One region of the Bradyrhizobium sp. 18BD genome, then DNA from elsewhere that is predicted to be linked to it. Evidence: predicted binding sites of a transcription regulator. Region 1 holds the regulator's gene; each other region holds the start of a gene.
The links. The regulator PhoB, encoded in region 1, activates phosphate uptake and scavenging genes when phosphate is short. The targets are predictions, from matches to a motif close to TGTCATNNANCTGTCAT.

Region 1 (4,209 bases):
GGACGCCGCCTCCGCGGTCGCGAGCACCGCGCCGATCGGAAAGCCGCCGCCGAGCGCCTTCGCCAGCGACATCACGTCGGGCGTGACGCCGGTGCGCCGATGGGCGAACAGATCGCCGGCGCGGCCCATGCCGGTCTGCACCTCGTCGAAGGCGAGCAGCAGGCCCTTCTCGTCGCAGAGCTGGCGCAGCGCCTTGAGGAACGCAGGCGTTGCCGAACGCACGCCGCCCTCGCCCTGGATCGGCTCGATCAGGATGCCGGCGGTCTGCGGGCCGATCGCCTTCTTCACGGCCTCGATGTCACCGTGCGGGATCTGGTCGAAACCGTCCATCGGCGGACCAAAGCCTTCGAGATATTTTGCCGATCCCGTCGCGGCCAGCGTTGCCAGCGTGCGGCCATGGAAGGCGCCTTCGAAGGTGATGATGCGATAGCGCTCCGGATGTCCCTTGGAGAAGTGATGATGGCGGACCAGCTTGATCACGCCCTCCAGCGCTTCGGCGCCGGAATTGCAGAAGAACACGAAGTCCGCAAAGCTCTCGCTGCACAGGCGCGCGGCGAGCTTCTCGCCATCGGGGCTCTGGAACAGGTTCGACATATGCCAGAGCTTCGTCGCCTGCTCCTGCAAGGCCTTGACCAGCGCGGGATGGGCGTGGCCGAGCGCGTTCACCGCAACGCCGGAGGTAAAGTCGAGATAGCGGTCGCCGTTGGTCGCAATCAGCCAGCAGCCTTCGCCGCGCTCGAAACCGAGGTCGGCCCTGGCGAAAACGGGGAGCAAATGCGGCGCTGCGCTGTTAGTCATGACGATCACTTGATGTTGCGGACGGCGTGAGCGTGCATTGCGCAACGCACCATCAACCGGCCCGGAAAACGAAACGTGCCGCCTTTTAAGGGCGGCACGTGTCACTATCTTATGCCTGGTGATACCGGTGTCAATGCCGCCCGAAAGCCTCGCGAAACGCTGAATCCGTAGTCTTGCGGTGCCGAATTAGCGGGGTTTTTGCCACGGAACATGTGGAAGCGAGTCGGCGGACTCTTGCGCGTGAGTCACGCCATATTGTAGCGTTTGGCTTGTCAGATACGACATCTCGTGCAGTGTTTCTGATCCTCTAAGTCCTCATGTACCGGCGTAAACGTTCGGGCGTTCCAGCTGCGCCCGGCGAGCCTTAAGGGATTCTGACGGCACGGGTTTTTCGAGGCTTAGGCATTCGCCGCATGGCGCCAGGATGGCGGCCGTACGGCGAGGGAAAGGGTGCAATGACGGTTTTGACCTGGTCCGACGATCGCGTCGAGCAGCTTAAAAAGCTCTGGGAGGCCGGACTTTCGGCCAGCCAGATTGCGGCCGAGCTCGGCAACGTGACCCGTAATGCCGTGATCGGCAAGGTGCACAGGCTCGGCCTGTCCGGCCGCGCCAAGAGCCCCTCGTCGGCGGCTCCCCGGCCGCGCAAGGCGCGTCCCGCGCAGCATATGATGCGGGTGAGCCGGCCGATCGCGCGCGGCAACACCGCGCTGGCGCAGGCCTTCGAGGTCGAGGTCGAGGCCGAACCGGTCACCTACGACAACGTGGTGCCGATGAGCCAGCGGCTGTCGCTGCTGGAGCTGAACGAGGCGACCTGCCACTGGCCGGTCGGCGATCCCTCCAGCCCGGATTTCTTCTTCTGCGGCGGCAAGGCCCTTTCCGGCCTGCCCTATTGCGCCCAGCACTCGCGGGTGGCGTATCAGCCCGCGGCGGATCGCCGCCGCGCACCGGCCAAGCCCGGCACGCGCTGAGCACGGCTTCAGACGACATCGTCCCGGCACACGGCTGGGACGACGATCGAGACATAAAAAAGCGCGCCAGGTGGCGCGCTTTTTATTTGGCTTGCTTGCAGCCGTTTTTACGTTTGCTCAGCCCCCGTCTGCTCAGCCACTTTAAGGCTGCTCAGACTCTTTAAGTCTGCTCAGCCTTGGCGAAGCGATCGTCGAGCGCGTAGCCGGCGCCGCGGACGGTGCGGATCGGATCCTGCTCGCGGCCGAGATTGAGCAGCTTGCGCAGGCGGCCGATATGCACATCGACGGTGCGTTCGTCGATGTAGATGTCGCGGCCCCAGACGCTGTCGAGCAGCTGCTCGCGCGAGAACACGCGGCCGGGATGCTCCAGGAAGAACTCCAGCAGGCGATATTCGGTCGGGCCGAGATCGATCGGCCGGCCCGAACGTGCCACGCGGCGCTTGTCGCGATCGAGCTCGATGTCGCCATAGGCGAGCACCGTGGCGAGCCGCTCGGGGCTGGCACGCCGCAGCAGGCCCTTCACGCGGGCCAGCAGCTCCGGCACCGAGAACGGCTTGACGATGTAGTCGTCGGCACCGGTCGCAAGACCGCGCACCCGCTCGCTCTCCTCACCGCGCGCGGTGAGCATGATGATCGGGAGCTGCTTGGTCTCGGGCCGGGTGCGAAGCCGGCGGCACAGCTCGATGCCGGAGAGGCCCGGCAGCATCCAGTCGAGCACGATCAGATCGGGGATGTGCTCCTTGAGACGGGTGTCGGCATCGTCGCCGCGCATCACCGTCTCCACGTCATAGCCGTCGCCTTCGAGGTTGTAGCGAAGCAGCTCGGTGAGAGCTTCCTCGTCCTCAACCACCATAATGCGTGCGCCCATGGGGTCGTCGCTCCTTAGCTAATCAGGTATTCGGGACCGTCGTGGCGAAGGTCGTCATGTCGCCCTTCGGCCGCTTGTCGGTGATCGCCTGGCCCTCGATCATATAGAACACGGTCTCGGCGATGTTGGTGGCGTGGTCGCCGATGCGCTCGATGTTCTTGGCGCAGAACATCAGATGGATGCAGAACGAGATGTTGCGCGGATCCTCCATCATGTAGGTGAGGAGCTCGCGGAACAGCGAGGTGCAGATGGCGTCGACTTCCTCGTCGCCCTTCCACACCGCCATCGCCGCCGGCAGATCGTGCGCGGCATAGGCGTCCAGCACCGACTTGACCTGCTGCTGCACGAGGTCGGTCATGTGCTCCAGGCCGCGGAACAGCTTCAGCGGATGGAAGTCGGCATCGAGCGCGGCAACGCGCTTGCCCATGTTCTTGGCGAGGTCGCCGATCCGCTCGAGATCGGTCGCGACGCGCATGGCGCCGACGATCTCGCGAAGGTCGACGGCCATCGGCTGACGGCGCGCGATGGTGAGCACGGCGCGCTCCTCGATCTTTTTCTGCAGCGCGTCGATATCGGCGTCGGCGGTGACGACGCGCTGGCCGAGCGGGACGTCGCGGCGGATCAGCGCGTCGACGGAATCGACGATCAAGCGTTCGGCGATGCCGCCCATCTCGGCGACCAGGCGGGTGAGCTCCTGGAGGTCGGTGTCGAAGGCCTTTGCGGTATGTTCAGAACCCATGTTCCGTCTCCTCAGCCGAACCGGCCGGTGATGTAATCCTGCGTACGCCGGTCGGTCGGCGACGTGAAGATCTTGCTGGTGTCGTCGAACTCGATGAGCTCGCCGAGATACATGAAGGCGGTCTTGTCGGAGACACGCGCCGCCTGCTGCATGTTGTGGGTGACGATCGCGATCGTGTAGTTCTCGGACAGTTCCTGGATCAGCTCCTCGACCTTGGCGGTCGAGATCGGATCGAGCGCCGAGCAGGGCTCGTCGAACAGGATCACCTCGGGGCGCACCGCGACGGTGCGGGCGATGCAGAGGCGCTGCTGCTGGCCGCCGGAGAGCGACAGGCCGGAGGCGTTGAGCTTGTCCTTGACCTCGTTCCACAGCGCGCCGCCGCGCAGCGCCTTCTCGACGCGGTCGTCCATCTCCGACTTCGAGATCTTCTCATAGAGACGGATGCCGAAGGCGATGTTCTCGTAGATCGTCATCGGGAACGGCGTCGGCTTCTGGAACACCATGCCGACGCGGGCGCGCAGCAGATTGAGATCCAACTTGGGGTCGAGGATATTGGTCTGGTCGAGCATGAGCTGACCGGTGACGCGCTGGCCCGGATAGAGGTCGTACATCCGGTTGAAGATGCGCAGCAGGGTCGACTTCCCGCAGCCCGACGGGCCGATGAACGCCGTCACGCGGTTGGTGCCGAGCGACAGGTTGATGTTCTTCAGCGCATGGTGGTCGCCGTAATAGAAGTTGAGGTTGCGCACCGTCACCTTGGCGGGCGCTTCCGGCAACGGCTGCGAGCCGGGCTGAACGGGCGTACTCACGGAAACAGACATTTCGCTCATTTTGCA
Region 2 (4,209 bases), on a different contig from region 1:
GTTCGTCAGCCCCCTGAAGTGGCTGTTCATGCTCGCGCCGCTCGCCATGGTGTTCGTGATCTCGGCGGGCATCAACCGTCTCGCACCCTCGACCGCCCAGATCCTGTTCTGGGTGTTCTCGGCGCTGATGGGCATCTCGCTGTCGTCGATCTTCCTGGTGTTCACCCACACGTCGATCGTGCGGGTGTTCTTCATCACCGCGGCGACGTTCGGTGCACTGAGCCTCTACGGTTACACCACCAAGCGTGACCTGACCGGGATGGGCTCATTCCTGTTCATGGGCCTGATCGGCATCATCATCGCGAGCCTGGTGAACCTGTTCCTGGCCAGCTCGATGCTGCAGTTCATCGTGTCGGTCGTCGGCGTGCTGGTGTTCGCGGGCCTCACCGCCTGGGATACCCAGCGGCTGAAGAACGACTACATCTACGGCTACGCTTCGGCCGGCGGTGACATCGCAGAGCGTGCGGCCATCACCGGCGCCCTGTCGCTGTACCTGAACTTCATCAACCTGTTCACGCTGCTCCTGCAGCTCCTCGGCCAGCGCGATTAAGCGCCAGACCAGAGTGAACGACACGAACCCCGGCCGAGAGGCCGGGGTTTTTGTTTGGGGCCGCGACCTTTCCTCGTCATTGCGAGGAGCTCTTGCGACGAAGCAATCCAGAGTCCCTCCGCGGACGCATTCCTGGATTGCTTCGCTGCGCTCGCAATGACGGGCGTTGAGACCGCAGGGCCCCTTCCAGCGCCCGTGGGAAGGCTCTAGTCTTCCCCCATGTCCGCACCTGAAATCAGGCCCACCACCGAGGCCGACCTCCCCGCCATCACCGCCATCTACCAGCAGGCCGTCCGCGAGGGCACCGCGACGTTCGAGCTGGATCCGCCTGACCTCACCGAGATGACGCGCCGCTACCGCGCGCTGGTGGACGGCGGCTATCCCTATTTCGTCGCCATCATCGACGGGCGCGTGGCCGGCTACGCCTATGCCGGCGCCTACCGGCCGCGGCCGGCCTATCGCTTCACGGTCGAGAACTCGATCTATCTGGACCCCGGCTTCCACCGCCGCGGCATCGGCTCATTGCTGCTGGAGCGGCTGATCACCGAATGCGAGGCGCGCGGCTTCCGCCAGATGATCGCGGTGATCGGCGATTCCGCCAATGCCGGCTCGATCGGCGTGCACACCCGGGGCGGCTTCAAGATGATCGGCACGCATCCCAATGTCGGGCTGAAATTCGGCCGCTGGCTGGACACGGTGATGATGCAGCGCGACCTCGGCGAGGGCGCGAGGACGGTGCCGGCAAAGTAGGTGCAGTAGCCCGGGTGAGCGCAGCGACACCCGGGACCACGGCAAGCAAAGCCCCGGATGTCGCTTCGCTCATCCGGCTACGAAGCCTCGCCAAATCTCCGCTCTCGTAGGGTGGGCAAAGCGCAAGCGTGCCCACCATTCGTGGCGATTGAGAAACGACGTGGGCACGGCGCTACCCGCCTTTGCCCACCCTATGGCGCCGGTCGTGCCGCTAGACCACCGCCAGCTTGCGATCGATCACCAGCAGCACGCGCTCGAGCTCGTGGCCGCGGCGCAGGATCAGGCCGGTCGCCGAGATCACGCTGTACATACCCTGCTTGCGCGCCAGCCGCGGGTCCTTCTCGATGCGGTAGATCGGCACTTCCGAGGCGCGGCGATAGACCGAGAACACGGCGCGGTCCTTCAGGAAGTCGATGGCGTAGTCGCGCCACTCGCCGTCGGCCACCATGCGGCCGTACAGATTGAGAATGCGGTGCAGCTCGAGCCGGTTGAACGTCACCCGGCTCAGTTGGGTATTCGCAGCGGCGGGATGCGCCGCCGCGCGCTGCCCGCTCGGATCGGCATCCTCCGGCGTCAGACTCATGGGAAGCGTCTCCTCATCACACAGCATGACCCTCGCCCGCGAAAACCGTCCCCGGAAACCGCGGATCATGACAGTGGTATGATCGCGCCAACCGGTCCCTACCGCAAGGCCTCTGGATGGAACTCATACGTGAGCGCTGGCTCAACCCATCGAATCAGATGCCATGCCGGACACACGCAAAGGTGGAACTCTCTCGCGGCAAACCGTCACGGGATCGTTAGCAAGAATCACAGGATCGCCGCTTTTCCGCCCACCGCCTGCCGCCCTGCATTGCGAAAAGACCTATGTGCGTTGACCCGGTCCTTTCGGTTCCGGATTCCTCAGCCCCCAGCCCCCCGGGGTCGAACAGGGCCGGGTCTGTACGCGCGACAAGGAGAGGGCCAACGCAAGTTGGTCCTTTTTTGTTTGTGTCGGGATGTTTCCGGCGCGCTGTCATTCCGGGGCGCGCCTCTTGGCGCGAACTACGGTGCGCGATTGCGCACCTGAGAATCTATTTCTCATCTCAGAAAGTGGATCGATGGATTCTCAGATGCGCAATTGCGCGCCATAGTTCGCGCTGCGCGCCCCGGAATGACGAGCAATGAATTGCTGAGACGATCTACGCGAATCAGTGCAGCGACGTGTACGCCGCGCCCAGCATCGGGCCCGGCTTCTCGCGGCTGCCGTCCTGGACATAGACCACCGCGCCGTCGACGCCCTCGCGCGTGAGGTTTTCCAGCGGCACCGTCCAGCTTTCCGAACGACCGGTCCAGTCGCCGACCTTGAGCAGGTTGCGGACGACGTTGTGATAGGTGATCTGCTGTCCGCGATTCTCGCCCTTGGCGATCGCGATCGGCACCGACTTGGCGATCGAGCAGATCCAGACCTCGCCATGCGCGGCCGTCGGCTCCTGGCTCGCGGCCACCGATACGTTGATCTGCTTGCCCGAGAGCGACATCGTCACCGGCACGCTCATCACGCCCACGCCCTTGTCGGTCTTGCCGATCGCACTCTCGATGCCGGCGCGATCGCTGCCGATCACATGCGTGGAACCATTGACGACGACTTGCGGCGTGTAGACCTCGCGGTCGCCGCGCATGCGCGAATAGGCGCGCTGCCGCGCCGAGAAGCGCGAATCCGCCAGCGTGTCCTTCCAGCCGAGATAATCCCAATAATCGATCGGCATGCTGAGCGCGATGATCGAGGGATCGCTGGAGAGATCGCCGATGATCTTGTCAGCGGGCGGGCAGGACGAGCAGCCCTGAGAAGTAAACAATTCGACAACGGCGCGGGGATCGGCATGCGCGGGACGGATGATGGCGACGATGGCGCAGATGCCGAGAGCTCCCGACCAGAGTGTACCGGACCAGCGCGAAATCAGATTAGGAGCCGTCATTGCTGTCATGTCGAACGTCACACATCGCCACTCGTTAGGGGAAAGCTTATCGCCTGATGATCACCGTAGTCTTACGGGGCGCGGCAGATTCAACCGTCCTGGGCGGGATTTCCGCCGGGCGGGCCCATCTGAAACATGCCGCAAACGCGCGAAGGCGGCCTTGTGATAGGCCGCCTTCGTTTAACCTTCTACTCACGTCGCGGTGAGCCATCGTTCACAAATTCGCGCTTAGGCCGCGAGCTTGCGCAGCACGTAGTGCAGAATGCCGCCGTTCCGGTAGTAGTCGAGCTCGTCGAGCGTATCGATGCGGCAAAGCAGCGAAACGCGCTGCAACGAGCCGTCACCGGAGACGATTTCCGCGGTCAGCTTCTGGCGCGGCTTGAGATCACCGACCAGACCACGCAGCGTGACCTTCTCGTCGCCCTTCAGGCCGAGCGACGACCACGAGGTGCCTTCCTCGAAGGTCAGCGGCAGCACGCCCATGCCGACCAGGTTCGAGCGATGGATGCGCTCGAAGCTCTGGCAGATCACGGCGCGAACGCCGAGCAGACGCGTGCCCTTCGCAGCCCAGTCGCGCGAGGAGCCGTTGCCGTATTCGGCGCCGGCGAACACGACCAGCGGCACCTGCTCCTGCTGGTACTTCATCGCGGCGTCGTAGATCGACATCTGCTCGCCGTCGGGCCAGTGCTTGGTGAGACCGCCTTCCGGAATGTTGCCGTCCGCGCCCTTCAGCATGAAATTCTTGATGCGGATGTTGGCGAAGGTGCCGCGCATCATCACTTCGTGGTTGCCGCGACGCGTGCCGTACTGGTTGAAGTCGGCGGGGCGCACCTGGTGCTCGCTGAGATATTTGCCGGCGGGCGAGGTGAGCTTGATCGAACCGGCCGGCGAGATGTGGTCGGTGGTGATCTTGTCGCCGAACATGGCGAGGATGCGGGCCTCGACGATGTC
Region 3 (4,209 bases), on a different contig from region 1:
CATCGGGCGCGAGCAGGCCCGTGCTCTGCACCTCGCGCCCGAGGCCGCACAGCGTCTTCTCGTTGAAGATCGGGATGAGGCTCCGCGTCAGCCCTTCGTAGACGACGAGACGGACCGAGTTGGAACCGATGTCGATGACCGCGACGCTCGCGCCACGCTTGCGCGGCCGCTTCACGTCCACGATCCCGGATCAGGAAGGATGACGTTCACTACGGCGCGTGAGACGGCGCGGCGAGGATTCCTTGAGCGACTTTCCACGGCCAGACAGACTCGGATTTGTCATGAAGTAGTTGTGCACGTTGAAAGGCTCCTCGCCCTTCGCGGCCTTCATACGCGTTGAGGACCCGTCCGGCAACAATTGCCAGCTCTGCTCATTGTCCTTCAGATTCGCGACCATGATCTGTTCGAGAACCTGCTGATGCACCGTGGGATTTTGCAGCGGACACAGCACCTCGACGCGGCGGTCGAGGTTGCGCGGCATCATGTCGGCCGACGAGATATACACAGCCGCTTTCGCGCTCGGCAGGCCCTGGCCCATGCCGAAGCAGTAGATTCGGCCGTGTTCCAGGAATCGCCCGATGATCGACTTGACGCGGATATTTTCCGACAGTCCGGGAATACCCGGACGTAGGCAGCAGATACCGCGCACCACCAGCTCGACCTGCACGCCGGCCTGCGAGGCCTCGTAGAGCGCGTCGATGATGTCGGGGTCGACCAGCGCATTCATCTTCATCCAGACCGCACCGGCACGGCCGTGCCGTGCATGCGCGGTCTCGCCCTGGATGTGCTCGATGATGCGCTTGCGCAAGGTCAGCGGCGACACCGCCATCTTTTCCAGATCGCTCGGCGCGGCATAGCCGGTGATGAAGTTGAACACGCGCGCGGCGTCGCGGCCGATGGTCGGATCCGAGGTGAAGTAGGAGAGGTCGGTATAGATGCGCGCGGTGACCGGGTGATAGTTGCCAGTGCCGGTGTGGACGTAGGTCGTGAGGCTGCCGCCTTCACGACGCACCACCATCGAGAGTTTTGCGTGCGTCTTCAGCTCGAGGAAGCCGTAGACGACCTGTACGCCGGCGCGCTCGAGGTCGCGCGCCCAGCGGATGTTGGCTTCTTCGTCGAAGCGCGCCTTCAGCTCGATCAGAGCGGTAACGGACTTGCCGGCTTCGGCGGCCTCCGCAAGCGTACGCACGATCGGCGAGTTGTTGGAGGTGCGGTAGAGCGTCTGCTTGATCGCGACGACATCGGGATCGCGCGCGGCCTGCTGCAGGAACTGCACGACGACGTCGAAGGATTCATAGGGGTGATGGACGACGAGATCCTTCTGCCGAATCGCAGCAAAAATGTCGCCGCCATGCTCGCGCACGCGCTCGGGATGACGCGGCACGTAGGGGGTGAATTCGAGATCGGGCCGGTCGAGCCGGGTGAGCTGCGAGAGCTCGTTCATGGCGAGCACGCCGTCCACGAGGAACACCTCGTCGTCGGCAGCCGACAGCGCATGCTGCACGAAACTGCGCAGCTCCTCGGGCATCTTGGCGTCGATCTCGAGCCGGATCACCGACCCACGGCGGCGGCGCTTCAGCGCGGTCTCGAACAGGCGGACGAGGTCTTCGGCCTCTTCCTCGATTTCGAGCTCGGAGTCGCGGATGATGCGGAAGGCGCCCTGGCCCTGGAGATTGTAGCCGGGGAACAGGCGGTTGATGAACAGGCCAGTCGCCTGCTCCAGCGAGATCAGGCGGACCTTGCCTTCGGCGGGCAGGCGGATGAAACGGTCGATCTTGCCGGGCATGCGGATCAGCGCGTTCATCTGCTTGCCGTCGGCCTCGCGCGTGAGCTGGAGCGCGATTGTGAAGCCGAGGCTCGGGATGAACGGGAAGGGGTGGGCCGGGTCGATCGCCAGCGGCGTCAGCAATGGGAACACGTTGTTGAGGAAGTAGTCCTCGATCCAGGTCCTTTCCGCCTTGGTGACGTCCTTGCCGTCCACCAGCACGATGCCGGCGCCGGCGAGGCTGCCGCGCAGATCGGCCCAGATCGCCTGCTGGTCGCTGGCAAGCTGTGAGACGGTGCGGTTGATCAGCGCGAGCTGCTCGGACGGTGTCAGGCCATCGGGGGCGCGCTCGGCAATGCCCTCGCGCACCTGGGCCTTGATGCCGGCGACGCGGACCATGAAGAACTCGTCGAGGTTATTCGCCGAAATCGACAGGAAACGCACCCGCTCCAGGAGGGGGTGGCTGGGATTGACCGATTCCTCAAGGACGCGCCGGTTGAAATGCAGCCAGGACAGCTCGCGGTTGATGAATCGCTCGGGGCTCGATGCAATCGCCGGCAGGCTCTCGACTTCCGAGGGTTTTTCTTTAGTTTCAACAGCTTGCGCGGAATCCATCAGAAGTCGGTCCATCCAGTTCGCCCCAATTTGCGGCTTATGCGCAAAACCGCCGGGAGCATGTGTTAGTCCGATGACGTTTCGATGACATTGATGTTCCGCCGCCGCGCCGCGTCAAGCGGCCCTTAGGGGCAGAACAGGCGGGTCAGGCGTCCCGCAGCAGCTCGGCGGCCAGCGCCCGAGTGACGGGGCGGCCGAGCCTGAGGGCCTCGCCGTCGAGCAGTTCGACGGCCTGCCGTGCCGCCGCCGAGGATCGCTCCAGGCGGGTGGCGAGGTAGCTGACCACGCTTTCGTCCACGGAAAGCTGGCGGTCGGCGCAGAATTTGACGATCAGGCCGCGGAAGAGCTGGTCGTCGGGCGGCAGCAGCGCCACCGCCGGCAGGGCGCGCAGGCGCGAGCGCAGGTCGCGCAGGTCGATCTCGAGCGAGGCCGGCACCTCGCGGCCCGTGAACAGGACGTAGGCGCCGTCCTCCCGGGCGAGGTTCATGAGGTGGAACAGGGCGCGCTCGTCAAAATCCTTTGCCTTGAGATCCTCGACCACCAGCGCGCCGGTGGCGAGGGCGCCCGGAACGCCTGCGGCGGTCAGCGCATTGGCCGTGGTCGAGCGGGCCCCGGCCTCCTCGGCCCAGATCGCTGCGAGATGGCTCTTGCCGCTGCCCTCGGGGCCGGCCAGCCACATGATCCGGTTCGGCCATTCCGGCCAGCCGTCGATCAGGGCAAGGCCGGCGGCATTGGCGGGGCCTTCGAGGAAATTGTCCCGGCTGAGGCTTTCCGCGTGCGGAAGCGAGAACGCCAATTGTCGGGGGTGAACGCGGCCTGCCACGCTAGCTCTGCTCCATGCCGGCGCGCGCCGGCTTCGTTGAAAGAGATTCGATTTCATCGAGCGGGACTTGGCCTTTTGCAGGGCCGCATCACCTCTCATTTGGCCTCGATCGTGCTCATGTGCCTCAGCCACTCGACGAGGTAGAGCGACACCGAGGAGAGCGTGAAGATCGTGACAAAGCCCATCAGGACAGTGTCATAGGGCGCCGGCTTGAAGCCGAAGGCAAGGGAGGCCAGCACCAGGGCGGCGTAGGCGACCTGGGCGGCTGTGTTTAGCTTGGATACTTTCGACGGCTTCATCTCGACGGGCTTGTCGAACAGCCAGGATACGATCACGGCTGTCACGATCATGATGTCGCGCGACACCACCAGGATGACGATCCAGCGCGGGATGTCGCCCCAGATGCCGAGCGCGAGGTAGATCGACACCAGCAGCGCCTTGTCGGCGAGCGGGTCGAGCAGGGCGCCGAGCTCGCTGGTCATGTTGAAGCGCTTGGCCAGGAAGCCGTCCACGGCGTCGCTGATGCCGGCGATCAGGAAGACGGCGAACGCCACCTCCATTTGGCTCGACACGATGGCCCAGACGATGATCGGGACCAGCAGGATGCGGCCCAGGGTTATGATATTCGGAATACTCACACGGCGCTTCCCGGCACCCGGCCTGACCTCGAATCCGGCCCCCTGGGAGGCTGAACCGGTTGATATCTCTACATAGTATAGGGCGGGGCGCCACGCTTGCCATTGCGCGTCCCCGGAATTCGACGTAACCAGCCGCAAACCCACTGGAAATCGGGCATGACCGACCGCAAAAACGGCCTCACTTACGCCGATTCAGGCGTCGATATCGACGCGGGCAACCGCCTTGTCGACCTGATCAAGCCGATGGTGCGCGCCACCGCGCGCCCCGGCGCCGACGCCGAGATCGGCGGCTTCGGCGGCCTGTTCGACCTCAAGGCGGCCGGCTTCAAGGACCCGGTCCTGGTTGCCGCCACCGACGGTGTCGGAAC

Region 2: the regulator PhoB is predicted to act here: its motif matches at 1,951-1,967, upstream of RAD16_RS33680 (DUF2794 domain-containing protein).
Region 3: the regulator PhoB is predicted to act here: its motif matches at 2,454-2,470, upstream of RAD16_RS06740 (RNA degradosome polyphosphate kinase).

The regions. Positions count from the first base shown of each region.
Region 1 covers NZ_JAVAYL010000007.1:102,442-106,650, forward strand. The annotation lists gene RAD16_RS14895 (acetylornithine transaminase) at 1-798, opposite strand, end outside; gene RAD16_RS14900 (GcrA family cell cycle regulator) at 1,254-1,766, shown strand; gene phoB (phosphate regulon transcriptional regulator PhoB) at 1,927-2,634, opposite strand; gene phoU (phosphate signaling complex protein PhoU) at 2,657-3,373, opposite strand; gene pstB (phosphate ABC transporter ATP-binding protein PstB) at 3,385-4,203, opposite strand; gene pstA (phosphate ABC transporter permease PstA) at 4,200-4,209, opposite strand, start outside.
Region 2 covers NZ_JAVAYL010000024.1:46,202-50,410, reverse strand. The annotation lists gene RAD16_RS33690 (Bax inhibitor-1/YccA family protein) at 1-550, shown strand, start outside; gene RAD16_RS33685 (N-acetyltransferase family protein) at 770-1,300, shown strand; gene RAD16_RS33680 (DUF2794 domain-containing protein) at 1,512-1,883, opposite strand; gene RAD16_RS33675 (DUF1223 domain-containing protein) at 2,491-3,267, opposite strand; gene acnA (aconitate hydratase AcnA) at 3,487-4,209, opposite strand, start outside.
Region 3 covers NZ_JAVAYL010000003.1:137,739-141,947, reverse strand. The annotation lists gene ppx (exopolyphosphatase) at 1-175, opposite strand, end outside; gene RAD16_RS06740 (RNA degradosome polyphosphate kinase) at 191-2,380, opposite strand; gene RAD16_RS06735 (chromosomal replication initiator DnaA) at 2,526-3,203, opposite strand; gene RAD16_RS06730 (CDP-alcohol phosphatidyltransferase family protein) at 3,299-3,841, opposite strand; gene purM (phosphoribosylformylglycinamidine cyclo-ligase) at 3,998-4,209, shown strand, end outside.